DNA from 3 places in the Prevotella sp. P6B4 genome. Region 2 is predicted to be linked to each of the others. Evidence: riboswitches for the same ligand, from Rfam matches in the RefSeq annotation. Region 2 holds a riboswitch; each other region holds the start of a gene.

Region 1 (10,847 bases), on a different contig from region 2:
GGAAGAAGCAGAAGTGGATGAAAGTCTGCAAGACCTGTTTGATGATAGTTTTGGTGAAGAAACGGAGGAATGGGAGGATGATGCAGATGACGAAGAAAAACTCAAGGATATAGAAAAGATACGTCTGACACCAGAACAACAGACAGCCGTCTATCATGAAATAGCCGACCTGCAGGAAATCTTCGACCTTGCCAACAGCATCAAAGACAACAATAAAGGAGAATGCTTGTTGAAAGCTTTGGAAGTTGGCTTCAAGAAGATGGAAGAACTTGGTGCCAATCGCAAAGCCCTGATTTTCACAGAGAGCCGTCGCACTCAGGAATACCTCTTTGAACTATTGGAGACCAACGGCTACAAAGGTCAGATTGTGCTTTTCAATGGCAGCAACAACGATGAACGCAGTAAACATATCTACAAGAACTGGCTTGCTGTCAATGAACGGACTGGTCGTATATCTGAATCCAAGTCAGCCAATCGTCGTCAGGCCATTGTTGACTACTTCCGCAATAAGGCATCCATTATGATTGCCACAGAGGCTGCCTCTGAAGGTATCAACCTCCAGTTCTGTTCTTTTATCGCAAACTTCGACCTACCATGGAACCCCCAACGTGTAGAGCAGCGCATTGGTAGATGTCATCGTTATGGCCAGCGCAACGACGTGGTGGTATGCAACTTCATCAATGTGAAGAATGCTGCCGACATCCGTGTATATCAGTTACTCTATGAAAAGTTCCATCTGTTCGATGGCATTTTTGGGGCCAGCGACGATGTGTTGGGTAGCATAGAGTCTGGTGTGGACTTCGAGAAACGCCTGTTGGAGATATACCAAACCTGTCGCACACCAGAGGAAATCAATGCTGCTTTCGACCTGGTGCAGAACGAAATGGATGCACAGATACAGCAGACGATGAACGAGACACGTCAGGCTTTGTTAGAGAATCTGGATGAAGATGTGGTTAATCTGCTGCGTATTCGAAGGGAGAACGACGACAAGAACATCAGCCGCATCCATCGTTGGCTCTATGCCTTGACAGTATCGTATGCCCCTGAATGCATTGAGGCAACAGATGCCGATAACCTCATTTTTACGCTGAAGAAAAATCCCTTCCCTCAGCAGCATATAGCCACAGGCACTTATCAGATAAGCAATACAGACGGACGCTATGAAAACTATCGTCTGTCACATCCATTGGCAAAGGCTATTATCGAAGCAGCAAAGAACAAGGAACTGCTTCATCGTGAACTGCACTTTGATTATAAACTGCATCCCTATAAGAACTCAATTATTGAACAGACAGACTGTCAAGAAGGTTACTTGGCAGCCCATCTTGTCAGCTATCACAGCGACGGGCAGGATGAAGACCATATTGTGCTGACCGCTATAGGTGCTCATGGCGAGGAACTGTCATCAGAATTGGCACAGCGCATATTAGGCATTGTGGCAACAGCAGGAAACACCATCCATGACGTGCCACAAACAGAGATGTCGCGCTTCTATGATGTCCGTAAGGATGCGCTAACCACCCAAATCAGCGAGCGCAACGACAAGATGCTGAAGGACGAGATAGCCCATGTAGAGGCTTGGGCTGACGATAAGGAGCTGACCATTGAGCGAGAAATCAAACAGCTAAAAGCCAGGAAGAAAGAGAAACAGCGACTACTCACTAAGGCAGATTCGCTGAACGAGAAATTGGCCCTTGAAAAGGAACTGAAACAGGTTACAAACGAACTGAAGAGAAAACGTGCTGAGCAGGATGACCTGGACGAAGAAATCGAGCAGCAGCGCGATGAGATGATAGCCCGTCTGCGCCAGTATCTGAATCAGCAGATAAGCGACAAGGAACTGTTCTTTATTCACTTTACACTTAGCAAATAAACAACATAAGATATGAATCAACATTACGAAGCATTTCGCAAGAAACTACAGGAGATATTCATGATGGATCATGCTGAACTGGACTTTGGCATCTATCGCATTATGAACCACAAGCGTAATCAAATCAATGACTTCCTTGACAACCAATTGTTGCCACAGGTGGAGCAGACTCTTAAGGAGTATGTCAAGACAGATGACTCTTTGCAGCAAGAGTTGACCAAAGCCATTGAAGGTTGTAAGAATCTGGGCATCGACCCTGATACGAACCCCAAGGTACAGCAACTGCGCCAGCAGATAGCTCAAAGCAGTACAGGTATTGATGATTTGCAGAACACCGTATTCTCTCGCCTCACGCAGTTCTTCAGTCGTTATTACGAGGGTGGCGATTTTGTGTCACAGCGTCGCTATAAGACTGGCGGCAATTCTGCTTATGCCATTCCCTATAATGGTGAAGAAGTAAAACTCTATTGGGCCAACTACGACCAGTACTACATTAAGACCTCAGAGTATTTCAAGAACTACACCTTCAAACTTCGTGATGGTCGCAGGATATTTTTCGTGCTGGTGGATGCTTCTACAGAGCAAAACAATAACAAGAGTACAGAAGGTATGGAACGTCGTTTTGATGTGCTTCGTAATGAGGAAGGTCTACCCGTTTTTGAAGAAATGGATGACGAATTCCATATCAGTTTCACTTATGAACTTATGATGAAACCTCCAAAGCAGGAAATTTTTAACAAGAATGCATTTGAGGCTTTATCTGTGATGATACCCAAATCATGGCAGGATCTTCTTGTTAAAGAGAATGTTACTGACAAAGTAGTGTTGTTAGAGAAACATATAAAAGCATATACGGACAAAAATTCTTTTGATTACTTTATTCATAAAGACTTGGGCGGTTTTCTTAGCCGTGAGTTAGACTTTTACATCAAAAATGAAGTGTTTGTCATAGCTGACCTCGATGCAGCAAAATTGCAGAGTCAGTTGGCTGTGGTAAAAGCGATAGAAAGGGTTGGTCAGAAAATCATCGACTTCTTAGCGCAGTTAGAGAACTTCCAAAAGCGTCTTTGGCTGAAAAAGAAATTTGTGGTGCAGAGTGACTATTGTATTACGCTTGACCGTGTGCCAGAGAAATACTATCCTGAGATTTGTGCTAACGATGAACAGCGTAAAGAATGGGTACGCCTGTTTGCCATTGATGAGATAAAAGGCGACATGATGACAGAAGCGTATTGCGAACCGTTAACTATTGAGTTTCTGAAGCAAAATCCACTATTGGTACTTGACACCAAATTCTTTTCATTACAGTTCAAACACAAATTGTTGGCAGATATAGAAGGACTTGATGAACAAACGAATGGATTATTGATAAAAAGTGAAAATTTGCAAGCTATCAATCTATTAACTCGAACATTTTCATCAAATGTTAGGGGATGTTATATTGATCCTCCTTTTAATCTTGGTGAAAATGCGGACTATCTCTATCGAGTTGATTATAAAGACTCAACATGGTTAACCCTATTATATGACAGAGTTTTAGGAATTAAAAAGCTATTAATGGATGATGGCTCTATTTTTGTAAGATGTAGCCATGATGGGAACATGATTCTTCGCCAATTATTAAATCAGACCTACGGGCAAGATAATTATAGAAACGAAATTGTTTTAAGAAGAGCTGAGGAAACAAAAGGTGATTTGAACAAACAATTTGGGACTATTAAATCAATTACAGTAAATTATGACAATTTATATTGGTACTCGAAATATCCAAATTCTAGATTCAGTAAAATAATAAAGCCTATAAGTGCAGAAAAATCAGATGCTCATTGGCATTCTTTTTGGAAAGCATTAGATCGACCAACTATGCGTTATGAAATACTTGGTATTGATTTGTCGAATCATTATGGACAATGGATGTGGGAAAAGAACAGAGCTTTTGCTGCTGTAAAAAACTACGAAATATACCAAGAACAATTCGAGCCCAAAGGAATATCATTAGAAGATTATTGGGTTCAGACAGGAAAGTCTTTGGAATTTGTAAAAAGGGATGGTGATAAAATTGGAAGTATAAAATATTGGATACCTCCAAGAACTGAAACAATGGCCGATACTAACTGGCTTGACATAAAAGGTTATGCTAATAAATGGGGGTTCAAAACAGAAAACTCAGAAGGCGTATTAAAAAGAGTAATCGACAGTTTAAGTGAAAAAGACGATTATATTATTGATTGTTTTCTTGGTTCTGGAACGACTGCTGCAGTAGCTCTCAAATTACAGAGAAAGTTTATTGGAATAGATATGGGAGATCATATCTCAAAGATTGCATATCCTAGGTTGAAATATGTTCTTAATGGAGAAAAATCTGGTATATCAAATTCGTGTACATATCGTGGGGGAGGATGCTTCAAATACATCCGTCTAGAGCAGTATGAAGATACGCTAAACAACTTAGAGGTGAACGATGGATTTGGAAAGCCAGATAATGAGAGCTATGTGCTGCGCTATATGCTCGACACAGAGACGCGTGATAGCCTTATCAACACCAAGGATTTTGTACGTCCCTTCGATTATACCATCAAGACTACTCGCGACAATGAGTTGGTAGATACACCTGTGGATTTGGTGGATACCTTCAACTACTTGATAGGTCTGCACGTTGACAGCATCCATTGGCATAAGGATGATAACATCTGTGTGGTGGAAGGAACGACGCATATTGAGAAGGAACATGCTCTGGTCATCTGGCGCAATCAGGATGTGATAAAGAACGATGACCTGAACGATTTCTTCCGCAAGCAGGATTACTCGACACTCGACCGTGAGTTTGACGTGATTTACGTGAATGGCGACAACACCCTGCCAAACCTTAAGAGCGACGAGGAGCATTGGAAGGTTCGACTGATAGAGCAGGAACTGATGAAACGTATGTTTGAAGAGGAGTAAGACTATGCCAAGAGGAAGACAACGAACAGACAACGGCAAGCTACAATATGCGCTGGTGACGTTCAACTATGTGCTGCACCTATTGGGTGCTAAAAGTCTGACAGCACTATCAGAGGACATGAAAGACCCCATCTACGAAGGTGTGGATGAAAATGGTATTTCACGTATCTATTATGCCATGCGCGACCATATGCATAATGGCGAGGTGACAACAGATGACTTGCTGGAGTATGACCACCATATTGTGAAGCTGACCAACGAGATTAATGAGAAACGTCGTGACAAGATTGTATGGAAGTATTTCCAGTATCTGAGTCTGCTGTTTACAGAGATCTATTTGGATAGGTATTTTCGCAATAAACAAGCATTGGTTGCTGACCTAAACACATTCCTGATGACGAACTTCCTGCAAAGGGAAGGTGTATGGGAAGGCGTGCCTGACTTTACAGAAGATGACCTAAACAAACTGGCCTTCTGGTGTGCTACTGGTGCAGGTAAGACGCTGATGATGCAAGTTCACATCAAGCAGTATCTCTACTACGCACAAAAGGCAGGTAAGTTGAACGATATCAACAACATTATCCTGCTGACGCCCAATGAAGAACTGAGCCGACAACACTTGGAGCAGTTGCAGAAGTCGAACATGTCAGCTGAATACTTCTCGAAAGAAGGTATGGGTGGTATGTTCAAAAAGCAAACTGTTCAGGTGATTGATATCTTCAAATTAGGAGATGTTAATGGCGACAAAAAAGTGGCAGTTGATTGCTTTGAGGGGAACAATTTAGTTCTTGTTGATGAAGCGCATAAAGGTTCAAGCGGTGATGACTGGATGAGATATCGTAATAAACTGACTGAGAATGGTTTCTCATTTGAATACTCAGCCACCTTTGGACAGGCCATAGGTGCATTGGGTAACAAGGACAAGAAGGAGTTCTTGCAGATATACGGCAAGGCAACGCTCTTCGACTATAGCTATCGCTACTTCTATAACGATGGCTATGGTAAGGATTATCGCATCATGAATATGCGAGAATGGCAGGAGCAACACATGTTAGCAGAGTATCTGACGGCCTATCTGCTCTGCTTGTATGAACAGAAAATCGTATTTAAGAGTGACCATCGCATAGAACGTGACTTTCTGATAGACAATCCGCTTGGTGTGTTTGTTGGTGGTAGCGTCAGCGCATCAAGTGCAGGTAATGTGTGGAATGGTCATCAAGTATCAGACGTGGTGATGATTCTGCTGTTCTTGAATGATTTCTTGAAGCAGAAGAACGACTATAAGCAGCATATCATCAATATCCTAAATGGAACCACCTCGCTGACGGATAAGAACGGCAATGCCATCTTCAGTAAGGCATTTAAACGACTGAAGAAAGACTACGAATACAATATTGATGCAGCTAAGGCAGAAAAAATCTATCAGGGTATTCTGAAGGAGGTGTTCAATGCCAGCATCGAGGCAACGCTTCATGTGGATGTTTTGAAAGGGCTGGATGGAGAGATAGGATTGCGCGTAGGTACGGCAGACTATTTTGGACTCATCTTTGTGGGCGATACGAAAAAGGTGTCTGATATGTGTAGAGCTACTGAAGCGTTTGATGTTTTTGAGAAGCCCTTTACCAATAGGTCGCTGTTTGCTGAAATAACAGAGAAAACCTCAACTGTTAACATGCTTATTGGTTCGAAGAAGTTTACTGAGGGTTGGAGTTGTTGGCGTGTGTCGCTGATGGGCCTGATGAACTTTGGTAAAAGCGAGGGCTCGCAGATTATCCAGATGTTTGGACGTGGTGTGCGTCTGAAAGGCTATAAGATGTCGTTGAAACGAAGCACGGCCCTTGATAGCAGCATTAAACCTCACGATAGCATGATACCTAAAGACTTAAAGGTGATGGAAACGCTGAACATCTTTGGTGTGCGCTCCAACTATATGGACCAGTTCAAGGCCTATTTGGAGGATGAAGGTCTGCCACAGAACGACAGCGAGATCGTAGAACTGACGATTCCTACGATACAGACGCTACCAGAGGGCTTGAAGATACTGAGAGTAGACAAGGACTATAACTTCAAGAAAGAAGTGCCTATCAGGAGTCTGCTGGATTATCGCAAGACTGTCCGTGTCACGCTTGACTGGTATCCAAAGATTCAAGTTAAAAAGAGAATAAGTGGAGAAAAAGATAGCGGCACAGCCGAGAAACATGAAGATTGGTTGAGAGACTGGCAGTTGGACTTGCTGAATTGGACAGAGGTATTCTTCGAGATGGTGGACTTCAAGAACGAACGTTCGTGGTATAATATGGAGATTCATCAGGAGGAGATGCGCGAGATCTTGTCTGACCGTCAATGGTACAAGTTATGGGTGCCAGAACGCTCGATGCAGTTCAGTAGCGATTATGGACGCGACGTGGCTGAATGGCAAGAGATTGCCGTAAGTTTGCTGAAAGCCTTCATCGACAAATCCTATAAGATGAAGCGAGGCAAGGAGGAATCGAAGCATCAGCATATCGAGGTGTTGACGAAGGAAGATCCCAACTTCATCAGGGAATATGAGATTGCTGTCAGCAAGACGCAGGACAATTGGATAAAGGCTTTACAGGGTATTGAGAAGGAAGTGCGCGAGGGTACGCTGAATGGCTTGCGTCGTATTGAGAACGAGAACTTCGAGGCTCTGTACTTCGCCCAGCATCTGTTTAACCCAATGATGTACCTGAACGAGCATTACAAGCCAGGTGAAAATGAGGTGGTGGAAATCTATCCTGTGGCTGTGAATAAGGGCGAACGAAAGTTTATCAATGACCTTCAGCGTTATTATCAGCAGCATGGCGAAGGACGAGAAATATATCTGCTGCGAAACGTCAGCCGCAAAGGTATCGGCTTCTTCGAGAATGCTGGTTTCTATCCAGACTTCATCCTTTGGATTCGTGAAGACAGGAAACAGTATGTGAACTTCATTGACCCCAAAGGCATCAGTCATCTGCATGGAATGGAAGACGAGAAGATACAACTGTACAAGTATCTGAAGGATGTTATCGAGCCGACGTTGGGTGATGACAGCATTGCCCTGAACAGCTTTATCATCAGCAACACGGACTATCGCCAGGTGGACTTCTGGGGTAAAGGTCAATTAGAGAAGTTCCATGAGAACCATGTGTTATTTCAACTAAACGATGGTTATGTGGACGATATGATGGAGATGATTAAGTCGGCGTGATAGGATGAGTATTTTATGTACAATCGCCGCCCTTGCAAGAGCAGACTGCAAAGGCGACGTTTGTATAGGGTCAGTTGATGACTACCAATTTGTTGTTGGGTAGATCATACCTGACAGGATGGGCAAACGATATGGTCTTTCTGCCTGCTACGGCTGCGGTGTCGATGCCGCGCCGCTTGAACTCGTCAAGGAGCGCTTGGTCGTGATAGGCTCGCATACTGGACCATCCATGATTACCAACCTGGGCGTTGAAAACTGTGACTAACTCGGGAATCTGCATGTCTGCGAATTGCAGTGCATACTTCGTGTAATAAATGTGCTGTTGCATAACGTTTTGTTTTGAAGTGAATACTATTGCTTCCGCATCGTACTGACCACCGTGGCTACGTTTTGCTCGGTTGGCGAGTCCATCCGAAGATGACTGCTCTTGATGCTTTCGGGTGCAAAAATACAAAAATTCAGCAAAATAGCCAATTCTTTCTTGGGTGAAATTGACTGAAAATGCAAAAAAGATACGAAAAAGTTTGGCGGTTTGTGAAAATATGTATAATTTTGCCGCCGTTTTTCAAATTTATGTAAACAAAGAGCAATGCTGCAACAAAGAATGAACATATCAACACTGTTACCACTTCAGGGCAAAGAGAGCTTTGGAGGCTTCTGCTATGTTCATACGAACGACTCGATGAGTATTGCAGCACGTGACTGGTACACGAACACTTTCCAACGAACATCATCAAATAGAGAATCTGACCGGACGGCATAGATGCAGCCGAACTTCAGAGTATAAGAGATAACGAGACCGTTGGAAAGAGCTTACCAAACTTTCCAACGGTTTTTCGTTATCTGTGTGTCCATTATCCGTACTTCTCCACTCCTTAGCTAGTGGGCACAACCTAAACAACAACAGTATTAACCGCGCAGCGATGCGCACAAAAAGAAAAGAACAATGTTAGAATTCAAGAAGTACAGCTCTATCGAAAACTCCTTTAGCCGTGAGTTCATGGAGCACGTAGTGGCAGAGATGCCACAGGATTTGGAATATGTGGTGCAGGAGAAGGTGCATGGTGCCAACACCAGCTTCCTTTGCGATGGTGAGACCTTAAGGTTTGCCAAGCGTACGTCGGTGCTGGAGGAGGGCGAGCAGTTCTATGACTACCCTGAGTTGCTCGAAAGATACAGGGACAGAGTGCTGAAGCTATTCGGTGGCATCAAGGCAAAGTATCCCGAGGTGACTCATATCTCTGTGTTTGGTGAGATGTTCGGTGGTCTGTATCCTCATGATGGGGTCAAAGCAAGACAGAAAGTCGGCCTCATCCAAAGAGGTGTCTGTTATACTCCTGACCATGAGTTTTATGGCTTCGACATCTACCTCTTCACTGAGGAGGGTGGAAGGTTCCTCCCTGTTGATGAGGTTAACGAGATCTTTGAGACCTGTGGTTTCTTTTATGCCAAGACTCTCTTCAGAGGGACTTTGGCCGAGTGCCTGAAGCAGCCTAACGCTTTCCAAAGCAAGATTGCCGAGTGGCTTGAACTTCCTGCTATCGAGGACAACATCTGCGAGGGTATCGTTATCCGTCCTGTCACTCCAATGTATCTAAGGAACGGCTCTCGAGTGCTTATCAAGAGTAAGAACGAACGGTTCGCAGAGCGGAAGAGCGCCAAGCGCCGTACCAAGCTCTTTGTCGAGCCAGTGCCTTATAGTGATGAATTGAAGGCCCTGATTGTCGAGGGTGAAACCTACGTCACTGAGAACCGTCTGGCAAACGTGGTGAGCCATATCGGTGAGGTGCATTTCCCTAAGGACTTTGGCAAGGTGATGGGGTTGTTCTCCAAGGATGTGCTCGAAGACTTCCTCAAGGAGCATGGCAACTTGTATACTGCACTTGAAAAGAGCGAGCAGAAACTATTGAACAAGGAACTCAACAAATTCTGTACTGCCCTTGTGAAGCAGGTCTATATGAGCCAGGCTTATATCATGGAATAGTAATTCGTCTCTCCCGGTTAAAGGCTGGGGGAGACATAAAGAGAGATCTATTCTCTTCTGCAATGTAACATTTCATATTTATCCCTACTTATAGGTAGAAAATTCAAAAGAATAGAACAATGAATAAGATTTATTTTACGGCCGACTTGCATTTCGGCCATTCGAACATATTGAAGCATTCACCTAAGCGCCCGTTTTCGGATACGGTGGATATCGTGGCACACGACGAATGGTTGCTTGACCTTTGGAAGAGCACGGTTGACAAGCGTGATACTGTATATATTCTGGGTGATTTGACATTCCTGAAGAGTGAGAATGCCCGCCATCTGTTGGAGAAACTGCCTGGGCAGAAGTTTCTGATTGAGGGAAACCACGATGGTTCGATTCGAGCGTACAAGAACTATTTCAAAGAGGTCTATCAGATTAAGGAGATGCGCTTCAAGCCTTCTGTGGCACCGTTCCTAAGAGAGGATCTATGCGTGGTGATGCGCCACTACCCGATGGTGACATGGAACCAGAAACCTCGAGGATCTATAATGCTGCATGGGCATAGTCACGGCAAACTTGACGACTATAATGCACTGTCGATAGACCTACGCTTTGATGTTGGTATAGACGGCTCTCTCGCCAATCTGCACTTCCTGACATTGGAGGATATCTATAACGTAGCCATAGAGAAGATTAAGCAGTACGATTGCAACACCTTCATGGAGTATGCACAGAACAACTATCGTAGTGAAGTGAGGTAAACAAATGGTAATGAATTAACAAAAAACAAACAATATGGGAACTTATAGCAGTATTTTTATCGAATTCAAGAAAAAGGATCAGTG
Region 2 (10,847 bases):
GCCGACACAATCGCCAGCGAGACGGCCAAGGCATTAGCCCCATATTACGATGTCACCCTGATCTTCAGCTTCGAGAAGAAAGGCGTGCTTAGTAATCCCGATGACGACAACTCTGTGATACCAACTATCACACGTGCCGCCTTCGAGAAGTATAAGACCGACGGTACCATCAGTGGCGGTATGTTGCCTAAGATTGAAAATGCGCTTAGCGCTATCGATGCAGGTGTTAATCGTGTGATTATCACCCTCGCTACAGCCATTGATGGAACAAGCGGCACAACAATTTTATAAATTTTTCCGTTTTACTTGTAACTTTTGCCCCAGGTTAATCGTCATATAAAAAGAAGAGGATGAAAAAGATCAGTTTTCAAAACGACATCTTGCCGCTGAAGAACGAGCTTTACAGGCTTGCCCTCCGCATCACCCTCAACCCTGCAGAGGCAGAGGATGTAGTACAAGACACGATGATTAAGGTCTGGAACCGCAGAGAGCAATGGGAGAACATCGAATCAATAGAATCCTTTTGTCTTACTATCTGCCGCAATCTGTCGCTCGACAGAATGCGAAAGTTGGAAAACCAGAACCAAAGTCTGGAAGAAGGCGAGCATGATTCGCCTGACAGCAGCTACGCCTCCAACCCTGAGGAGCAGGCAATGCAGCGCGACCGCGTTGAGTTGATACGCCGCCTCATCAATGAGCTGCCAGAGAAACAGCGGAGCGTTATGCAACTACGCGACTTCGAAGGCAAGAGTTATAAAGAAATTGCGTCGATAATGGCCATCAGCGAAGAACAGGTGAAAGTCAACATCTTCCGAGCTCGACAAGCCATCCGACAGAAATATATAGAATCAGAGAAATATGGACTATAAGTACATCGAACAGTTATTGGAACGCTATTGGCAGTGTGAGACCACACTCCAAGAAGAGTCTATACTGCGCACATTCTTCAGTCAGGATGATGTTCCTGCCTGCCTGCAGCAGTACAAAGCGCTGTTTACTCTCCAGCAGGAGAAGGAGACACTGGGCGATGACTTTGACACCCGTATACTTGAGAAGGTGGGCATTGAGCAGCCTAAGGCAAAGATTATCACTTTTACCTCACGCCTCATGCCGTTATTCCGTGCTGCCGCAGTCGTAGCCATCATCCTGACCTTAGGCAATGCCGCTCAGGCACCTTGGGACCGTGGATGGGACGACCCCAAAGAGGCTTATGCCAAATTCCATCAGCAGCAGGTAACAGACTCCGTTAACTCACTTGGTACCATCCAGGCCGAGAACATCACCGACACGATTAAGGTTGGAAATACGGAGCGAACCACCCTCGTTGAATAAGATATTTTTTTCTATGCTTTCTTTATAATAAAAACAAGTAAAACAATTAGGAAGAAGAAGCTGTGAAGCTTCGTTCATTTCTCTCAAATTTTCAGGAAATACTAACGCTGAAGTTCAGGCTGCACTCCCACTACAATGGGGCTGCAGCCTTCTTCAATGCTATACGCTTGGGGTTACTTTTTCATTCTGAGGTTAAGCTGATATATCGCCGGCAGCATTATCAGCAACGAAAATCCTACAGACAACAATACACTTGAGCCGAACATATCTTCGAGCGTAGGATCACCCGTACCGTATAATGCTATCGATATGTTGTACATCACATAGGCTACCGAATTGTTAGCCCAGTGATACACCACCCCAGGTATGATACTATCTGTGCGATAGTACATCCAGCCCAGCAACATACCTATCAAGAATGCATGCGGCATCTGTGCAGGATTTACGTGAGTTAGAGCAAACAGCAGAGCAGATATGGCAATAGCCACCCAATGATTATGATGCCAGCGCAACAAACTGCGCAATATAGCTCCACGAAAAACCAGTTCCTCTACCAATGGTGCAAGCAGCCCTATCACTACATATCCTAAGCGATTGCCCATTATGCTCTCCAAACCCTTTTCGGCTACATTTGGCAACTCAGGCAGCATCTCCTGCAACCATATCGATGGCGTGAGTGCACCTAACGATGCCACCACAGTCCACAGCAGTACCGTCCAAGGACGAGTGCGCAGCCAATGCGGACTAACCTCCGCCCACTTATATATTATAAACAATGCAAACGCCAATATGCTGGACAGGATGCTACCTGTGATGAGACTCACCGATCCTATCGGATCAAGTCCTATCAGCTTAAACACCCCCATCACTATGCCTCCCATCACAAACTGTATTGAGGCAAAAATTATCGTATAGATTATTGCATTCTTCATTTTGTCTGGTTTAATATCTGTTCTACTTGCTTTTTGTCTTCTTCCAACTGTTTGACCAGCGCCTCAGGCGAATCGAAACGGCGCTCCTCGCGCAGCCGGGCCACAAAATCAATGGTCACCGTCTGCCCGTAGATATCACCCTCGAAATTAAAAATATTCACCTCAAGGGTGGTATGGTGTCCTTTAAAAGTAGGTCTGGTACCAATATTCATCATAGCAGCCTTCTTCGGAGCGTCACCAATACTGGCCCATACGGCATAAACCCCTGATGCAGGAATCAGTTTATGAGGATTTCCCGGTTCCAGATTTGCCGTTGGGAATCCAAGTGTACTGCCGATATGCTCACCCGGCATCACCGTTCCCGACAGCTGATAGTAGCGCCCCATACAGGCTGGCATCTGCTCTACTTTACCCTCTGTCAGCAGTTGCCTGATCACAGAAGAACTGACAGCACAGCTACCATCAGTCATCATCTCGGCATCGCCTCGTAGCACCTCCATGCCTAATTCACGACCATACACTACATAGTCATCGAATCCCTCTGTGCGATTCTTGCCGAAACGGTTGTCATAGCCCGTTACCAATGTTGTCACGTTGAGCTTCTCACGCAATACCTGCTGCATGAACTCCTGAGCCGTCAGGGAGGCCAACGCACGTGTAAAAGGCAGCACCACCAGATAATCAACATCCAACTGACTGACATACGCACGCTTCTCGTCGAGTGTCGATAAAACCTGCGGCTGATACGTAGCATCAAACACCTCGCGTGGCTGGCGATCAAAGGTAATCACCATCGAAGCTGTACCTTTCCGCCTGGCTTCGGCCATCATCAGCGTAATCAAGTGCTGATGACCGCGATGCACGCCATCGAACACACCGATGGTAGCAGTGCATTCACAAGGTATCTGAATGCTATCTATATCGTTTATTATCTTCATAATTGGCCGCAAAGTTACTCAAAAATCCCCAATTTAGCTTTACAAATCAATGATTTTTAGTTATTTCCTCTTAAAAATTTGGATATTTAAAGAAATTCACGTACCTTTGCAACCGCTTTTTAGGCAAAGCATCGGACTTGTAGCTCAGTTGGTTAGAGCAACAGACTCATAATCTGGAGGTCCCTGGTTCAAGCCCAGGCTGGTCCACCCCTGAAAATCAGAGAGTTACGAGAATTTCGTGACTCTCTTTTTCTTTCATGGTGACCTTCAGGTGACCTTTTCAAGTCCAAACTGGGTCGTTTCAGCATTCTGAAATGAATGAAAATTTCGTGAATTCTCATGAAATATTAATCACAATTAAATATGCTGACCATGATCATGGAACCAGGCATTGTCAAGCCATGATTTATCCTTTTTGTTCCTACGAGACTTCTTTTTATGCTTTGGCTTCTTATCATGATCATCAAAGAGCGCGACAATAATCATCATTAAAATAATAAATGTCATAAGTTTATTTTTTATTTGTTACTAATTCTTTCAACCATTATTCGCATTCATCATCAATTATTATCCAGTGTTTAATCTCATCGTCTATCATTTTACGTAATTCATCGATAAAAGCATTTACCGATGCGGTTCTATTATTTATCTTATCCATTCCCTCCACCAGCCTTTCCCAAAAAGACACATTGATATAGGTATCGCAATTATTAATACGGATAGTTACGAACCCATGTTTTGCAAAAACCTCATCGCGTAACATGTCTTTTTGTAAACGCCTACGATGGTATTCGCCATCAATTTCAACACAAATCTTCTCCTCTCTGAAGAATAAATCTGGGAAGAAAGCTGTCTTGCAATCCTTGAAAGCAATAGGAGGATTGCATTCCACCCTTGCTTTCATACTATCAGGCAGGAGTTTATATGCGGCCCGCTCACTCTTTGTTCGGCAGACTTTCTGTTTCTTTTCATGCATTTTATCGCATGCAGTCAAATTTCTGTATATACTTTCCATCGCTCAAAAACTAAAATTTATCCCCCACCCGCCACAGGGGGTAAAGGGCATCTAACCAAAATTTCGTTGCAGAAAGGACGAGGAAAGACAGGCTTTAGCGCAAGACTTTGATCGAAAATACTACCCGCAGGTGTGGAGATTTTCGAAGCAAACCACAGGCTTGGCCTTGCACATAAGACGGTCGCTCGTACCTTTGCATAGAAATTTAGGTCAGATGACATTTGCCCTGCATGAGTTGGAATCAACTCTCCCTTCTATCAAGTTCGATACAACCGTATCGCTAATATATAATAATGTATATATGGACATAGCAGTCCATTGCAGGCTACCCGCTATGGAACGCTATTTATTCGACTATCAAGGATATAGCCATCAAAAAAGAGTGCCATTCTTCATTAGAAAGACACTCTATAAAAATACCCAGGAATAACCTGCCCTACTATAAACCTGACATCAGTACTTCCATGGCCAGTTCCTCTGCCTGGAATACTTCAAGGCCACTAAGTCGGTTATTCTCATACTCTTGGCCAGCCAAATCGGCACGGTCATTGATAAATTCGGCATCATTGGCCCTTGGATCATCGTTATCAACAAGATACTTTTTCAGATAAAGCGCATAATAGTTGAAATCTACTTTTGCCATATAAACCTCCTTTTTCACGTGTTAATAATCAATCTAAGCCTTCTGTATGACTTCTCTCCTCTTCACGCAGAAGGTGGTTCAGATAGTTCCCTGAAGACTCTTCGTTCTCAGGAACTGCACGTCGAGCGCAGTACTCCTTGAAGTCACGTGTTTGCTCTTCGGACTGATGTGTTACATAATCCAAACCTGTGATTTTCTCATCATACAACATCCGAGCGAGTTCGCTTGGATTGTAAAATCTGTTTTCGAGTGTCATTTTTTCCATTGTTATAAAGCTTATGTTAATTAGTTACTTTGAATATCGAATGTCACGAGCTTCCCAACAAATCGTCAGAACATTGAGGTTGTAGCCCTTCTTCATACACGATAGTATCCCAGCGATCGCCCAGTATTGGTCTTCCTCCCTTTGCGAAAGCACCCAATCCCAAGCGTTCGTGCCGTTCTCTAACTTCGTCTGCTGAAGTAGCTGCTTCTGCTCTTCTGTGATGGTATGCTCTTTCTCCATGTTGCAAATATACAAAGAATTATGGAGATAGGTACAACAATTCTGTTAACGTTAACAAAATAATCAAAGATAATCATTTGACTATAAAATTTGGTCGTTTCAGAACATTTGCGTACCTTTGCACCCGAAGCATCAAGAGCAGTACCCGAAAGGGTGACTCGCCAACCGAGCTTTAGCTTAGCCACGGTGGTCAGTACGATGCGGAAGATTAGTATTCACTTCAAAAACAAAAAGTTATGCAACAGCACATTTATTACACAAAGTATGCCCTGCAATTCGCAGACATGCAAATTCCAGAGTTAGTTAATGAGTTCAACGCATTGGTGCAAAGCCGTGCATGGTCAAGTATGCGAGCCTATCACGACAAGGCACTTATTGATGAATTTAAGAATCGTGGCATCGATGTGTCCGCAATCAGCGACAGACACACCATCAATTTTGCTAAGCCAGTCAAGTATGATATTAATCGCAATCTGTTGATTGCTATAGACTAAATACCACACGGGACCTTGTCGTCTGCTCTTGACAGGCCCTGATTTTTACCATTTTTTGTGTAAAAACTATTAAATATTGACATTATTTACTCATATCTACTTTATTTTGATTATCTTTGTGTATTGAATAACCTAAAACAAAGACGAAGATGAACAATTTACAGTTGACAATAGTTTTAAAAGAAAAAGATACTCTGAGATATAAATTCCCACAGGAAGAATTCTATGAGCATGTATCACTTAAGTTAGCTGGTCAAATAGGAGAAGACGATATTCGTTTTTTAAATGGATATTCTTCAACAGAAGTCCTAAATGAAGATTATGGTGCCTTCGAATATTTACCCGATGTAGGACGATGGAGAACTATAGATTTAGATCTCTCAGAAGTATATCCAGAAAATTTTAATCTCAATGAACTGGATGAGATAAGAGGACTAAGGTCTATTATTCTACCAAATGATCTTAAATATGTCAACTGGTGGTATTTGAAGAGCGATACCAATACCACTACTTCGTCTTTAGTTGTTTCAGAAGGGTCGAAAATGATAAATCAAGAATCTTTCTGTAAATGGGAAATACTTAGTAATGTTAGTTTACCCAGTACATTGGAAAAGATTTCTCCAGACTCATTCGTCGGTTGCAACTCGTTAAAATCATTCAAATTCCCTAATGGATCTCAATATTTTGTGGTATGCGACGGTGTTCTTTTTTCATCAGATAAAAGGATTCTCATCGCATTCCCTCCTGCTTTGAAAATCGAAAAATATGAAATTCCAGAAGGAACAACTGTTATTGCAGAAAGAGCATTTAAGCATAATCCATATATTGAAGAAATTGTCATTCCCGCTTCGGTTGTACGAATTCAGGATTTTGCTTTTGAGAACTGTGCAAGTCTCGAGTGGATAGGAGTGCATTCAGAAAACCATTTCTATTATTCTCGCCATGGAATACTTTATGAGAAGGACGTCCCCGCAATAGATTCCGATTGCGACGGATATTCACATTCTCATTTGGACAAAATAATTTGTGTTCCAGCTGCATTAAATAAATCAGAATTGAATTTAGATAAAGTTCTTCTTGCCCCACGATGTTTTTCTGGTTGCCGCAACATCAAAAGCATAAGATATGAGCATTGTTTCTATAGAATAGATGGTGCTTTTAATGGTAATAATGACATCAAAGAGATCAGCTTTTGTTTGATACATGTGTTACCAATGTTTTATGAATGCCAGAAACTTAAGAAATTGAGTATTCGCGGATCATTTTCTGGAGAACTTGGCCATTCAATTCCTCGAACAAAGAACCTGCAAGAAATTAATTTAGAGGATAATGAGGACTATGTTACTGTTGATGGAGTTGTGTTTACAAGTGATGGGGATTTAATCTTCTATCCTCCTCAAAAAAAAGATAAGATATATGTAGTACCTGATATAATTAAAAGCATAACTCGGAATGTATTTGTGTATAACCCGTTTCTTCGCGAGGTTAAACTACCTCCTTTCTTCGATTTAGAGAAACTTAAGACAGATTGGTTCGTGGAAGAATCGTTTGAAGGTTCCTCGGAAATTGTATTAGAAACAGAGTGTAACACCACTATTCGGCTTTCAATAATATCAGGCAATTAGAAAAACAAATATAGGCGCATCCCGCCGAGGTTGGTTACAACAAGTTTGGTCGACTATTTGAAACCTCAAATGGGCCTCGTTGTCTGAGAAGATGGTGAGGCTTTATTGTTTTGACACGTATTTAGCGAGTAAATGAATATTTTTCATTAAATTTCTCAAATTATTACCCTTTTTAGCCTCTCATTTAGAATAAAGTTTGTATCTTTGTTGCGACAATATAAAAGAAGATATGGCTGCAAACAAAGATCTCAATCGCTTAAAAGTGATACTGGCAGAGAAAAAGAAATCCAACCTTTGGTTATCCAAAGAGTTGGGATGTTCGCCCACAACCGTATCCAAATGGTGTACTAATTCATCTCAACCTCCTTTGGAGATGCTGATGAAGATAACAAAATTGCTTGACGTAGACCTTAAGGATCTCGTCAGATTTGAAGAACTTGATAAAAATGAATAAGAAGTATGTATAAAATAACCTGGGACAAAGAGACTGGTGGGGTGCTTTTGCACTCCCGTATAGTGGAAGGTACACTTGGTACTTCTCCACGTCCTGTGTTCTGGGAAGAACTTGATTTATTAAGGTTGAATGAGCTTGGGTGGGAATATCCTCATAGTGAGGAGCCGCTGCTATGGGCTATCAACAAACAGTACTGGTATCGTGGTGAGATGGTTTTCGAAACTAAGGGAGCAAATATCTATGACGATGCAACTGTAGAATTCCAGCAAGGAATGGAAACATTGAAATTAAAACCCGTCAATGTGAAGAAGATGCTGGAAAACTGCAAAGAGTATATGTTCCTTTTGGAAAGTGAAGCCATAGAATTCATCCACGAGACATACAGTCAATATGCAGGAGCACGTAAAAGCGTGCAAAACGTTGCTTCCAATCAGCTCGACTATGAGGCCTTGGCTGCAAGAGCAGAGAAAAAGTCTAAGACGAAAATGGCGATTGTCAAGGAAGACTGCGACTCTTTTGAGATTGTACCTCTTGACAAAGCCAAAGAACAAGGTCGTAAAATATACCAGACCACCAAAATTGACAAATTCCTTGCATCCTTCTCTGGTGGCAAGGATAGTCAGGTTGTTCTGGATCTCTGTACACGTGCCATCCCAAGCACAGATTTCGAAGTAATTTATAGCGATACCGGCTATGAATTACCTCCTTCCCTCAGTCTTTATGAGGACGTACAAAACCATTATAGGGAGCTATATCCCGATTTAAAATTTTCCGTGGCCCGCAACCACGAAAGCGTTTTGAACTATTGGGACAAGATAGGTACGCCAAGCGATACCCATAGATGGTGTTGTTCTATTATGAAAACAGCACCACTATATAGAGGGTTGAAGCTGGATGGCACCAACAAACAGGCCAAAGTACTTACTTTCGACGGCGTAAGAGCAGAAGAAAGCGTTAAACGAGGTGCATATATGCGTGTTGGCAAAGGTAAACACACGACTATCACAAACGCTCACCCAATAATCAACTGGAACGCAGTTGAAATTTTCCTGTATATCTTTAAATACAACCTCCCAATCAACGAAGCCTATCGCTACGGAAAAGCACGCGTAGGATGTCTGATATGTCCGTTCTCCACGGCGTGGGATGACATGATTGCATCAAAGCGATATGGCAAAGAACTTAAACCATTCACAGATAGGCTTGTTGAATGGTCCAAGGATAGTAAGATTGGTAAGATTGATGAATTTATTAAGGAAAGGCGCTGGAAGATCAAAGCGATAGGAAATACGGATTTGGTAAAGACTGTAGTCTCCTTCTCTGATGCCAACAACACCTTTACGGCTATTGTTAAAAATTCACTTCATCCAGTTTATGAATGGCTGCCAGCACTGTGCGAATATACCATTGAACAAAAAGACAACGTAGATAAAGGCTCATTGCGTTTTGACGGCAACGTTTATGATTTTCATCTCAAACATGAGAAAGAAAAGAACCAATTTGCTTTTGTTGTAGAGAACCCTTCTACCCAGTTGAGTTTTCTGCTAAGGCGTGTTATATATAAAAGTGCATACTGTGTACATTGTGAAGTATGCGAAGTGGACTGCCCCACAGGAGCATTATCCATTGTTCCTAACGTCTATATTGACAAAACCAAATGTATCCATTGTCACAAATGCCTAAACTCACATGATTTAGGTTGTATATCAGCTGATTGTGTAAGAATGATAAGAAATATGAACAACAATGAAGAAACAAAAATTCGAGGTTATAAGACCTTTGGATTCCATGAAGAGTGGCTGCATGAATTTCTTGTAGACCCTGAGTATTTTTGGAAAAGCAATTCACTGGGCCCTGCTCAAGAGTCAGGATTCACGGAGTGGTTGAAAGATGCCGAGATTGTTGATGCCAAGAGGAATCTGACACGTTTTGGCGAATTACTTCAACAAATATATATTGACAACACGAACTTGACATGGGAGTTAATTTTAACTAACCTATCCTACAATTCATTTGTTATTGACTGGTTTGCTAACAATATTAAGATAGGTCAAGAATATAATCGAAAGATATTGGAGGGTATGATTAACGAACAAGGTTATTCATCAAGAGGAAAGACAATTCCTAATGCGGTAGCGGCTCTTATCCAAACCTTTGATTATTCCCCTATTGGCGATACATTGAATATGAGTATGCAAGCTGATGGAAAAAACAAAGTAAGAGGTGGATATGAAGAAATAACAAAAGAAGGTTTAGCTTACAGTTTATACAAGTATGCAGAAAAGAAAGGTGTTCATTCGTTGAGAGTCTCAGACTTTTATAATGATGAATGTACAAGCGGGCCTTTCCGTGTCCTTGGTATCAGTAAACAGGTTTTCAACAACACCTTGAAGTCTCTGAACTCTGCCAACAATCGCGTTCTTATTGCAGAATTGGCGATGGGCCTTGATAGTATCACTCTTCGTGAGGACCTTAATTCCATCTCTTGTTTAGAATCCCTTCTTTAAGATGAACCTAAAGACCTCATATTATAAAAACAGTATACTCTCTATCAATAGAGGTTTGGCATTTGGAATCCCCTCCAATGCTAAACCCCTATTCCTACTTTCGATTATCAAAGGTATAGAAGAAGGAATAATCATTGGGAATAAGTTTTCATATGAGGAAAAACTGGAAACAATTTATAAGGAGTTATGTTCGTTCTATGAACCCAACAGGAAGCCGGCTCCCTTTTACAAGCCATTCTATCACTCTACCAAAGAGCATTACTATAACATCAAATGGAAGGGAGGTAAGATTCCAGATCATACATGGCATACCCCCTCGCCTAAATTTATAAAGGAGAACATTGAATATGCATTTCTTGACGACGGTCTGTGGGATCTTCTTCAAGACAAGTATATCAGAAA
Region 3 (10,847 bases), on a different contig from region 2:
AAGCTTACCGCTCCTATCCGTGTCATCTGTCCAGGTCGCGTATATCGTAACGAGGCCATCACCGCCCGTGCACACTGCTTCTTCCATCAGGTTGAGGGACTGTATATCGACAAGAACGTATCATTTACCGATCTGAAGCAGGTGCTGCTTTCGTTCGCTAAGGAGATGTTTGGTGCCGACACCAAGATCCGTCTGCGCCCATCTTACTTCCCATTCACAGAGCCCAGTGCCGAGATGGATATCTCTTGCTTCATCTGTGGTGGCGAGGGCTGCGGCTTCTGTAAGCATACTGGTTGGGTAGAGATTCTGGGTTGCGGTATGGTTGATCCTAACGTGCTCGAGCTCTGCGGCATCGACTCTAAGGAATATACAGGTTACGCCTTCGGTATGGGTGTTGAGCGTATCACCAACCTCAAATACCGTGTTTCCGACCTCCGTATGTTCTCTGAGAACGACACCCGCTTCCTCGAAGAATTCGAATCAGCAAACTAAGGTTTACACCTTAATAACTATATTAAAGCCTCACCAATCGGTGAGGCTTTATCGTTAAATGAGCTTTTTTTACAAAAAAAACTCGTTTCTTTTTGAAGTTCACACAAAAAAACACTATCTTTGCAAAAACAAATAATTACAATGGCAGATAGCATTACGATTTATCATGGTAGCAATGTGATTGTGAACAATCCACAAATCATTGTATCAGGGTTTTATAAAGACTTTGGCTTTGGATTCTATTGCACCAACATTGAGAGGCAAGCCAAAAAGTGGGCTCTGTCCAAACATGGTAATAGTTATGTATCAATATTTGATTATCAGCCCGCTGAAGACTTAAAAATTCTCTCATTCCCTGTAATGACTGACGAATGGCTTGATTTCGTAATTGCATGCCGTCGAGGAATCAAGCACGACTATGACATTGTAGAAGGCCCTATGGCCGACGATCAGATATGGGATTATGTTGAGGATTTTATGGAAGGTAAAATTACAAGAGAAGCCTTCTGGGTTTTGGCAAAGTTCAAATACCCCACTCACCAGATTGTTTTCTGTACTCAAAAGTCATTAGAATCCATTTCTTTTAAAGATAGTTTCAGCCTATGACAAACGTATTCTTTCCTGAAGACCAAATCAGCACAGACGATCTTTATTTCGTCTGCTATATGATTGAGAGGACAGCTCGCCAACTGAAACAGCCCAACAAATATGTTGCAAATATGATGGGGCACGACGAACTTGCTAAGAAACTATCTCTTGCAGATGTTTTACATTCTGAGAATCCATTAGCAGTTGCTTCCGATTGGATTGACGAATACGGATTACAGCCAGGCAATTTCGACGTTACTCAAGTAGATGCAGAACTCTGTCCAAGCATTCCCACTGCTACTCAAATGGGAAAAGTTTATAAGCGTCTGATTCTTAACACCATGCTGTCAGACGAAGACTATGCTGACGCCATTCTTCGCGTTTACAACAATCCCATCTGCGAAGTTATCGACAATTACAACACCAGCGCCTATTACGAACCCTCACCATATATCGCCCGCAGCTACTATGCCGGCGGGTTTATGTAAGGAATAAAGCATAAGTAAAGGGTATCTTCTTACTGATGCAGGCTGCTTATCACTGACAATTCGCCCTCAAGTTGAGGATGAATTTCTAATACCTTAGAATAAAGAAGATAAAAATTCCAATCAACTTCACCCAACTTAGGACATCTACTAATATATAGACTTTTCACTATTATTGTGGAGAGAGAAGATTATTGCGATTTTTCATAAGGCTTTCTCTGTATTGGAATGCATCAGGTTCGTCTACAAAGTTTGCATCAACTCCTTTCTCTCTCAATGCCGCTTTTATTTCATCTAACGTCACATTGAAATATTCTTTGCGATAGTTTATAGAGTTAACCTTCTTGGCATCGAATCTTCTATGTAAGTCTGCCTCCAATGCTGGTGCATCCTCACTATATATAAAGGTGTGTACGTCAAATGGGAATGGAACGCTAGCGTTACTTAATTCCATAATACGCTCCATCGGGTCTAATCGACGAGTCATTCCAATCTTATAGACATCTTTTCCAAAAGAACCTATATTAGAGATAACATAAACATAGCCTATCTTAGTTTGTTGTGCCATACTCATTGCTCTCTCTCTTAGTTCACGAGCTTCAACAAGAGCATTCTCCAGTCCCTTTATCTGTTCCTGCAATTTCTGTATCTTTTCCTGAGTCTGCGCTTCAGCCATTTCTCTCTTCTTCTTTTCAAGAGCCTCTTGTGCCTTTTCTTCATCTTTTAGAGCCTTTTTTATAGCACGCTCATATTCACGTTGTGCCTCACGTTCTTCTCGCTCCTTTTCTCGTTCAATCTGTTGCTTTTGTATATATAAATACTTTGCTTCCATATAATTAAATAGATTCTTTCCATATGATGGATCTATTCGAAATCCCGTTCCAATCATACGCAATTCTAAAATATTAACAAGAGAACCTATTTTGACTTTAATCGTATCCCAATCTGAGTTTTTCATTTCTTTTATGATTTTAACAATATTGAGTTGTGCAAATTCATTTAACAAATTACACAAATATATTTCAGCAAAAGTCCATTCCTGTGGATTAACTTTATATGGAGGTTTCAATAACATTTTCTTTAAATCCAAAGCAAGTTGTATCTGGTCAATATTAACACCGTCAATAGTTTCTCGCAAATTTCTCAAAGCCTCATCTTCACAAAGATTTGCTCTTTGGTATATTTCATGTATTACCTCTAAGCGAATCTTGTCTTTATGATTTTTCAGATAACTATTAATATCTGCTTTTATGTCATTCAATTCATGAATATATTCACTAGTTTGTTCTTTAATATTGTTTATTTCATAGGCATAATTAATATCACGCTGTTTTACCAATTCCTCTCGAAGATTGGTTAGTTCTTTGTTTGCATCTTCAATTTTCAGCTCTATGGCATGTAATTCATCCTCTCTTTGCTTCTTCTTATCATAATAAGAATGATTTTCTTCTCTAAGATTGTGATATTTACACAATTCTTCAAAATCTACTTCATCCAACGCAACCAAATATGGAGATCCAACGTCAAATAACAAGAATTCATCAGAAGATTCCATACAATTTAATTTTCTGGTTGATCTCGTTAACAAAGCATGCAACTTTTCATATCTTTCATGAAGGCTATCAACTTGCTTCTTTGTTTTTTCTTTGTCCTGTTGCAAATCATATAGTTCATTCTTCTGAGCCACAACAAGATTCTTCAATTCAACAATCTGACTTCTTAACTCTTCTTTTTCTTTCTCCTCAGAAGCCACCTCGTCACGTAAAGAAACAACTTGTTGCTGCAAAGCTGCTATTTCTGCTTTTCTCTCGTTTACTTTTTCTTCGTGGGATTTTAGAAAATCAAATATTGCCATAATCAGAATCTTTTAAATGATGCTGCAAATATACGAAAAAAATCTTATCATAGCCATTTTCAAAGAATAATCTGATATCCTTATGTTGTCTTTTGTATCAGAACATCCTTTCCATACTCATACCACCAGCGAGTAGCATCACCAAGAGCATAAACACGTTCGCTGATAAAGTCTGGGTATTTAGGAGTGAGTTCTGCAGCATTGAAGCCTGCTATAACACAGAGGAAAGAGAAATCCCCCTCAATGTATTCGCACCAATGGTTCTGTCCCAAACACCAGCCAAGGATATTGTCAAACTCAGCCTCCGTCTTGGGTAATTGGACGTGAGCCACAACATGAGGTTTCGACTGCTGGTAAATTAGCCAATAGTCACCATGTCCCTCAACATGGCGCATTTCAGTCCTGAACGCATCACGTTCTACATGTCTGAACTCCAGCCCACGATGCTGCATACGTGGGAACATTACAAAGTCACTCTTTTCAATTTTCTTGATTTCCATAATCGTTTATCTTTAGTGGATTAAACATTCACTCACATCCTTTTACCACCGCTGCCAACGATTCTGTTTAGGCCGGTTGGTGGGCATTATGCCACTCTTGATGCAATATCTGGGTACAAAAATACAAATTAGTTTTGGAATATACAATTATTTGCACAAAAAGATTAGCATTTTTTGCAGATTCGACTATTATTCGTATTTTTGCGGAAAAGTATGCCAAAGGTGTATTTAATACTATATGATTTATATGAGCCCCAAATGGTCTCAATACATTAAAACGACATTTATGAAACAGTATTTAGAACTATTGGACAGAGTTCTTGGCAATTCGAAAACTCTTAGTAATATTGAGTTTGACAAAGAGTACAAAGATAATCCTATTCAAATTATCCTTAGTGCTCCACTTGTTCTAAATGAATCAATGTGCATTTACAGAGGGAGGCTTGCTGATGACATTGGGAAAAATGAAGATTTATCAAATCCTGCAACATTTTCTTATGTTCCCATAGCACTGAACAAAGATGGACTGCCCAAAATGGGAAGGGCAAACTATAAAGGACAATCCATTTTCTATGCATCTGTACAAATGAAAACGAACTTCAAGGAAATAAGCAAAAATAGCAGTATTGGCGATGAAGCATATATGGCCAAATGGAAACTCAAGCCTAATTCAAATCTCCGTTTATATCGTACAATACCTGCATGGGGAATTAATACTGACAAAGAGCCTAACAGTCTTTTCACAATAACAGATCCCAATATTGTTAATAGTGAGTTAGGAATTTATTTGAAACGTTTAGGCTATATTATGATTTCGAATGAAGGAATTGGAAAATATCTTGCCTCATCGTATATAGCGAATTGTATTTATTCTGCCAATGGCTATGCTATAGATTCGGTTGGGAACAAATATGAAGTCTATTATGATGGAATTGTTTACCCCAGCGTTGCCGCAGGTGAAACTGAAGAAATAAATATCGCACTAAAACCTGAATTCGTAGACAAGAACCTTGAACTTGAATGGGTAATCAAAGGAAGATTAGCTCCAGATATGCGTTCTGTGAAATACGAAAAAATAGGAATAAATGAAAAAGGAATAATCGTTTGGTATACGTCATTTATAAACGAAGAATCTATAACAAATATAATCACCCACTACTTTGACTTGGATGGGAATTGTATTGATGTGTCGAAAGGAAAGATTCTTGATGCTGACAATAAAACTGTTAACTCAGAGATACCTTTTGATCATGCTATAAAAATCCATCACGATGAAATGTTTAATGCTTTAGCCCAATTTATACCTACCGAATTAAAGGAGAATCAAAAAATAACGAAATCATCTTTAGAGAAGAGTGTGAATCTTGACATTATCCGAGAATTTAATGGTTGGAGTTTTATTTGTGATGGCAAGAGTACGTCACTAAGTAAAGTCATTTATACTATCACATTGAAGAACCAACTTAGAGAAATAACTACAGACGAAGTGAAATAATTACAACAGTACATTTGCAGTACGGACTAGGGAGTACTACAGTACGGCTACGGGCGCACTGGAGTACGGATACTAAAGTACTGCAGTACGCTTAGAGGCGTACTGCAGCTAGTATTAATGGGGAGTTTCGATAGGGTTAATCGTCCCAGCAGTAATGCTCTTCGTAGGCATCGAACTCAAGGTGCTCGAGGCCTATTTCTTTTAGAGCATCGTTTACTTCCTGGATTTCGCGAGGTGAACAGAGACGCTCTCCCCTACGACGCTCGAAATAGCCTGTACGACCAAACTTTCCCTGAAGTCGATAAGAGAATGTTTCGTACTGACCAGGTAGCATCTGCTTTTGCATGTTCTTAAATCCCTTGCCATACACCTGGAGGGCATCGTTGCGATAAAACTCACACTCGGCCGAAGGATTTGTGAGTTTAGGGTTCACAATGCTTACGGCAATTTGATCATTAGGCATAGTCTGCATCGCCAACTGGCGCAGACAGTGATTGGCCATTTTGCAATCTGCCTTGATGCAGTGCAGATAGCAGCCAGGAACTTCATTGTAATTAATCTTACTCATAGCTTATCAATTAAATATCAACATATCATTCAAATAATCCACAGCCCGCATAAACACAGGGCCTGCAGGCGGATGAGATGTTTCGCAAGCACCTCACTCAACATCTCACCCAACACCTCACTTTTTTCAGCAGGCCACCTTGGTTGGAACTACCTCGTAGAACTTGACATGGCCTCGCTCGGTATGATTGAAACCAAGGTCTTTCATAGCGTATCCCAGATGAATCTTGGTGCTATGATCGCTCTTTATCGAAGGATATTCCTTACGAATCTGCTCAAGAATCTGCTTGCTGTTAAGCGACTTCACCTTCTCGCCCTCCTTAGGCTTACGGAAGCAAGCCTCAACAATCTCAGCCATATCCTTCTGGTCAGTATAATCCAGATTGATTTCCTGAATGCGAGCCACCTGATCGTTATTAAACCAATAAGGTGCCTTAAGATCTACAACCTCATACAGAATCTGAGCATACAACTGCTGATAATCGATTTCGCCAGAGTTATCGATATACTGCCCCTGAGGAATCTCGATGCAGATGTATCGACGGCTACCTGTGACATCCGACAGAGGATGGCGATTGTTGGTGGTAGCTACGAACGATGCGTATCGAGGGCGATCATCCTGCGAGCAACCATAGATGGGACGACCATTCACCTTACTCTTAGACAAAGTCTGCTTCAAAGCAGCCTGCTGACTGGGACGAATGGCATCCAACTCATCAAGATTTACTATCAGATTGTTGGTGAGAGCCATCTCCTTGTCGAACTTATTACTAAGATTAAGATGGTCGAGATAATACTCGCGAAGTTCAGGAGGCAGCAGTCGAGCCAAGAAGGTAGACTTGCCACAGCCCTGAGCACCAATCAGCGTAGGTGCACACTCGTTTCCATGCAGCGTATCCATCTGGCGCCAATGTGCAACGGTAGAACGGCACCAGATGACCAAGAAATCCATCTGTTCGCTACTGATTCCAGGCAAACGGCTAAAGAGCTTAGCCAGATGATTCTGTCCGTCCCACTTGGGCAGATTATCCAAATACTCCCAGATAGGATTATAAGTGGGAGTAGCATCAGAGTGGATCACCTCGAGGATATCCGTTTTAGGACTACCCTTGGTGATCTGTTCCTGTTTGCCCTTACGAACGATACTGTTCAGGGCCTCAGGAGTTAGAGGTCGCCAAACTGGCTGAATATCAGCCTGTTCGGGATTCAAAATCACATACTCTACCTTGCCGTTGAGGATGTTTCGACGGAACTGGTAGTTTTCCTGAAGGAACAACTCTACAGCGAGAGTGTTCTGCAGAGAGGCTTCGAGAGACTCTCCGTTAACGGTCATTTTACTCATATAGATATCAGTTTACAATTATTAATTCTGTTATGTGCACTTTTCATACTCGCGTATGTCTTTGTGTACGGTTTTTGCTATTGCGGTTGCAAAGGTATAAAAAATAGAAAGCGGTTTCAAGTCTTTCCTGTTAAATTTTTGCTAAATTCTGTAATTGTTAAAATCAGAGTGAGGTGTTTATGAGTAGTTGGGTGAGATGTTTTGCAAACATCTCACCCAACGATATCCCAGTGTTTATACGGGTTTCAGACTTTTTTGTTGATCTGTTTTGAATACGCAAAAAGCGGGAAGTTCCAAACTTTATGGCGAAAATATTAGGATGATATGAAGATTATTACTATCTTTGCGACATGATAACAGGAATAGTAAGACCCGCCACACAGGCCAACCGCTTTTATACGGGCGACGCGAAAGCGCTTGAGAATGAAGTAGATAGTCTGCTAATGCGCCACAACAGCAGTCAGGTTTACGATAATCTGGCAGCACTTATTGTGCCCCATGCGGGCTACTATTTCTCTGGAAATGTGGCAGCTTCGGCATATATATCGATCGATGCCAAGAAAAAATACAAACGCATTTTCTTGTTAGGTCCCAGCCATCACGAATGGCTTAATGGTGCATCGGTAAACACCGAGGCCGACTATTACGCCACACCACTTGGCAATGTAAAAGTGGACCACGAAACAGCTATCGAACTGACTAAGGCTGATAGCATTTTTACCTATCACTGTTCGGCTCATGCGCAAGAGCATTGTCTGGAGGTGCAACTGCCATTTCTGCAACGCAGACTGGGCGAAGTTCCACCAATAGTGCCTATCATCATTTCGACCAACGACTACTACCAGCTTAAACGGATGGCCGATGTGCTGAAACCATATTTCACTGACGAGAATCTGTTTGTAATCAGCAGCGATTTTTCGCATTATCCATCGTACCAAGATGCCTGCGAGGTGGATGCAAAAACAGGCAAAGCCATCGAAACAGGCGATGTAGAGGAGTTTATTGCCGCCATCGAAGCCAATGCAAATAGCGGCAAGCGCAATCTGGCAACGAGTGCATGCGGCGAGTTTGCCATTGTTACGCTGCTGATGATGATGGATAGTAGATACAACGTTAAGCACCTGATGTATCAGAACTCTGGCGATATCGACAATCGAGACCTTAGTCGCGTGGTGGGCTATCATTCGTTTGCCATTCTGCGTCAAAACAACAAAAGCTTCACCCTTTCTGATAATGACAAGAAAGCGCTAAAGGGCATCGCTTTTCAAAGCATCAAAGATTCCCTTAACGGCAAACCCATCGCACAGCAACCAATCTGCTCATCCATTCTCAATTCGAAATGCGGAGCCTTTGTATCGCTGCACAAACATGGACGATTGCGTGGTTGTATAGGGCACTTTGGCGAGGATTTTGCTCTTCATGAGATTGTGGCCAGGATGGCTCGTGCAGCCGCATTTGAAGACCCACGATTTCTACCCGTAACCAGCGACGAACTGGGCGATATCGACATCGAGATTTCTGTGCTCACGCCTAAGCGTCGCATACAGAGTATCGACGAGTTTGAGTTGCACCGTCATGGCATCTATATCAAGAAAGGTTATCGCAGCGGTACGTTCCTTCCGCAGGTAGCCGATGAGGTTAACTGGACCAAAGAGGAGTTCATTGGACATTGTGCACAAGATAAGGCAGGCATTGGTTGGGATGGCTGGCGCGATGCCGAATTATATGTTTACGAAGCAATAGTATTCTGATGGAGTGCAGATATTATCATCGATTGGACGATGGACGAGTGGAATGCAACCTTTGTCCGCACCACTGCAAAATAAGCAATGGACGGACGGGCATCTGTCGCAGTAGACGGAATCATGGCGGCACGCTGGTGAGCGAGGTGTATGCCAAGCCTTGCTCGCTGGCTATCGATCCGATTGAGAAGAAGCCGCTTTACCATTTTCATCCAGGCACTACCTGTCTCTCCATCGCATGTACAGGCTGCAATTTCCATTGCTTGAACTGTCAGAACCACGAAATATCGCAGGTTTCGCCACAAGACGTAAACTACTACGAGCTGCAACCTGATGAGGTGGTTGCACTATGCCAGAAGCACCATTGCCCAGGCATCGCCTATACTTACACAGAGCCGCTCACCTATATCGAATATATCACGGATACAGCCCGAAAAGCCCACGAAGCCGGACTTTGGAACATATTGGTTACTGCAGGTTATGTTTGCCAAGACCCACTGAGCCATCTACTTCCCTATCTCGATGCGGCCAACGTAGATTTAAAATCGTTTAGCGACGAGATATACCAGCGTGTGAGTGGCGGCCATCTGCAACCTGTGCTCAACACCATTCTGGCCATGCGCAATGCTGGCGTATGGGTAGAGATAACTAATCTGGTTATTCCAGGCATCAACGACGATATGCAGATGATTAGAGATATGTGTAAATGGCTGAAACATAATGGATTATCCGAAGCACCATTACACTTCAGCCGATTTTTTCCTCGCTATAAGATGCAGGATACCCCACCTACCCCTCGCCAAACACTATATGCAGCCAAGCAAATAGCCGAAGAAGAAGGTATCAAGCATGTATATCTGGGAAATATATAGATAAGGACAATAATATAATTATATATGAACTATTTAGAACAGAAAATCCTTCAAGAGTGCGAGATCAGGCCTGGTAATATTCTGAAGATTGACAGTTTTCTCAATCATCAGATTCAGATGGACGTGATGCGCTATATTGCGCAGGAGTTCAAGAGCAGGTTTGCAGGCACTGAGATTACCAAGATTCTCACCATCGAGGCCAGCGGCATAGCCATCGCTACCATGCTTGGCAACAGCCTCGATGTGCCAGTGGTGTTTGCCAAGAAGGGCGAGACGCTCAACAGCAGCGACGACAAATACATATCGCACGCCTATTCCTTCACCCATAAGAAGCAGAACAAGGTATTTGTTTCTGTTCCCTACATCTCTGCAACGGATCATCTGCTGATAGTCGATGATTTCCTGGCCGAAGGCGAAGCCGTTCATGCCCTTATCGACATCGCCCATCAAGCTGGCGCTACGATTGCAGGCATTGGTATTGCAGTAGAAAAGGGCCACCAGAATGGCGGTCGCATACTTCGCGAAGAAGGCCACCACCTCGAGTCCATCGCCATCATCGAAGAGATGGACTACGAAACCCAAACCATCAAGTTTCGAGAATAGACGGGATCATTCAGAATAATGGAATTTTACACCTACAAATATCTTACTATTTAAGTTTGAGATTTTGCCAGTTATTATTCATTTTTAAAGAATAAGATATAGTGGGAGTTTGTGGTTTATTGTTAACAACCACAGATTTCCGGCTTACTTCCTTCTTTATATAATCACTCAGTGTTCCAAAATCAACATTCCCTTTTGTTTCCTTAAGTTTCTTCAAGAGGAAATATGTAAACAGACCGTGTCCCTTTTCTTTATATGGATAGGCCGTTTCGTCACTTTGAGCCGCAGTTAATACAATCATATTTC

Evidence for each region. A riboswitch is a leader RNA that binds a small molecule or an ion and turns the genes downstream of it on or off. The one in region 2 is predicted to bind S-adenosylmethionine.
Region 1: another riboswitch for S-adenosylmethionine. It lies ahead of T491_RS0105415 (hypothetical protein); the one in region 2 lies ahead of T491_RS0104695 (hypothetical protein).
Region 3: another riboswitch for S-adenosylmethionine. It lies ahead of T491_RS0111165 (hypothetical protein); the one in region 2 lies ahead of T491_RS0104695 (hypothetical protein).

The regions. Positions count from the first base shown of each region.
Region 1 covers NZ_JHVE01000006.1:45,955-56,801, forward strand. The annotation lists gene T491_RS0105400 (SNF2-related protein) at 1-1,876, shown strand, start outside; gene T491_RS0105405 (DNA methyltransferase) at 1,889-4,819, shown strand; gene T491_RS0105410 (DEAD/DEAH box helicase family protein) at 4,824-8,030, shown strand; gene T491_RS0105415 (hypothetical protein) at 8,101-8,358, opposite strand; SAM-I-IV-variant riboswitch at 8,356-8,469, opposite strand; gene T491_RS17630 (hypothetical protein) at 8,635-8,793, shown strand; gene T491_RS15770 (RNA ligase, Rnl2 family) at 8,977-10,014, shown strand; gene T491_RS16960 (metallophosphoesterase) at 10,134-10,763, shown strand; gene T491_RS0105430 (hypothetical protein) at 10,798-10,847, shown strand, end outside.
Region 2 covers NZ_JHVE01000005.1:57,231-68,077, reverse strand. The annotation lists gene argB (acetylglutamate kinase) at 1-291, shown strand, start outside; gene T491_RS0104750 (RNA polymerase sigma factor) at 351-869, shown strand; gene T491_RS0104745 (hypothetical protein) at 859-1,332, shown strand; gene T491_RS0104740 (CPBP family intramembrane glutamic endopeptidase) at 1,506-2,264, opposite strand; gene ribF (riboflavin biosynthesis protein RibF) at 2,261-3,202, opposite strand; tRNA gene T491_RS0104730 (tRNA-Ile) at 3,336-3,409, shown strand; gene T491_RS18170 (hypothetical protein) at 3,560-3,691, opposite strand; gene T491_RS0104720 (DUF559 domain-containing protein) at 3,747-4,217, opposite strand; gene T491_RS15695 (DUF1896 family protein) at 4,657-4,878, opposite strand; gene T491_RS0104705 (hypothetical protein) at 4,889-5,125, opposite strand; gene T491_RS0104700 (hypothetical protein) at 5,150-5,365, opposite strand; SAM-I-IV-variant riboswitch at 5,490-5,603, shown strand; gene T491_RS0104695 (hypothetical protein) at 5,602-5,859, shown strand; gene T491_RS0104690 (leucine-rich repeat domain-containing protein) at 6,009-7,484, shown strand; gene T491_RS0104685 (helix-turn-helix transcriptional regulator) at 7,714-7,938, shown strand; gene T491_RS0104680 (phosphoadenosine phosphosulfate reductase family protein) at 7,944-10,445, shown strand; gene T491_RS0104675 (hypothetical protein) at 10,501-10,847, shown strand, end outside.
Region 3 covers NZ_JHVE01000016.1:69,631-80,477, forward strand. The annotation lists gene pheS (phenylalanine--tRNA ligase subunit alpha) at 1-492, shown strand, start outside; gene T491_RS0111150 (DUF3990 domain-containing protein) at 634-1,098, shown strand; gene T491_RS0111155 (hypothetical protein) at 1,095-1,568, shown strand; gene T491_RS17130 (GIY-YIG nuclease family protein) at 1,738-3,420, opposite strand; gene T491_RS0111165 (hypothetical protein) at 3,501-3,920, opposite strand; SAM-I-IV-variant riboswitch at 3,919-4,029, opposite strand; gene T491_RS0111170 (RES domain-containing protein) at 4,207-5,415, shown strand; gene T491_RS0111175 (DUF6078 family protein) at 5,552-5,983, opposite strand; gene T491_RS0111180 (VapE domain-containing protein) at 6,110-7,315, opposite strand; gene amrB (AmmeMemoRadiSam system protein B) at 7,675-9,075, shown strand; gene amrS (AmmeMemoRadiSam system radical SAM enzyme) at 9,075-9,938, shown strand; gene T491_RS0111195 (xanthine phosphoribosyltransferase) at 9,963-10,541, shown strand; gene T491_RS17135 (caspase family protein) at 10,588-10,847, opposite strand, start outside.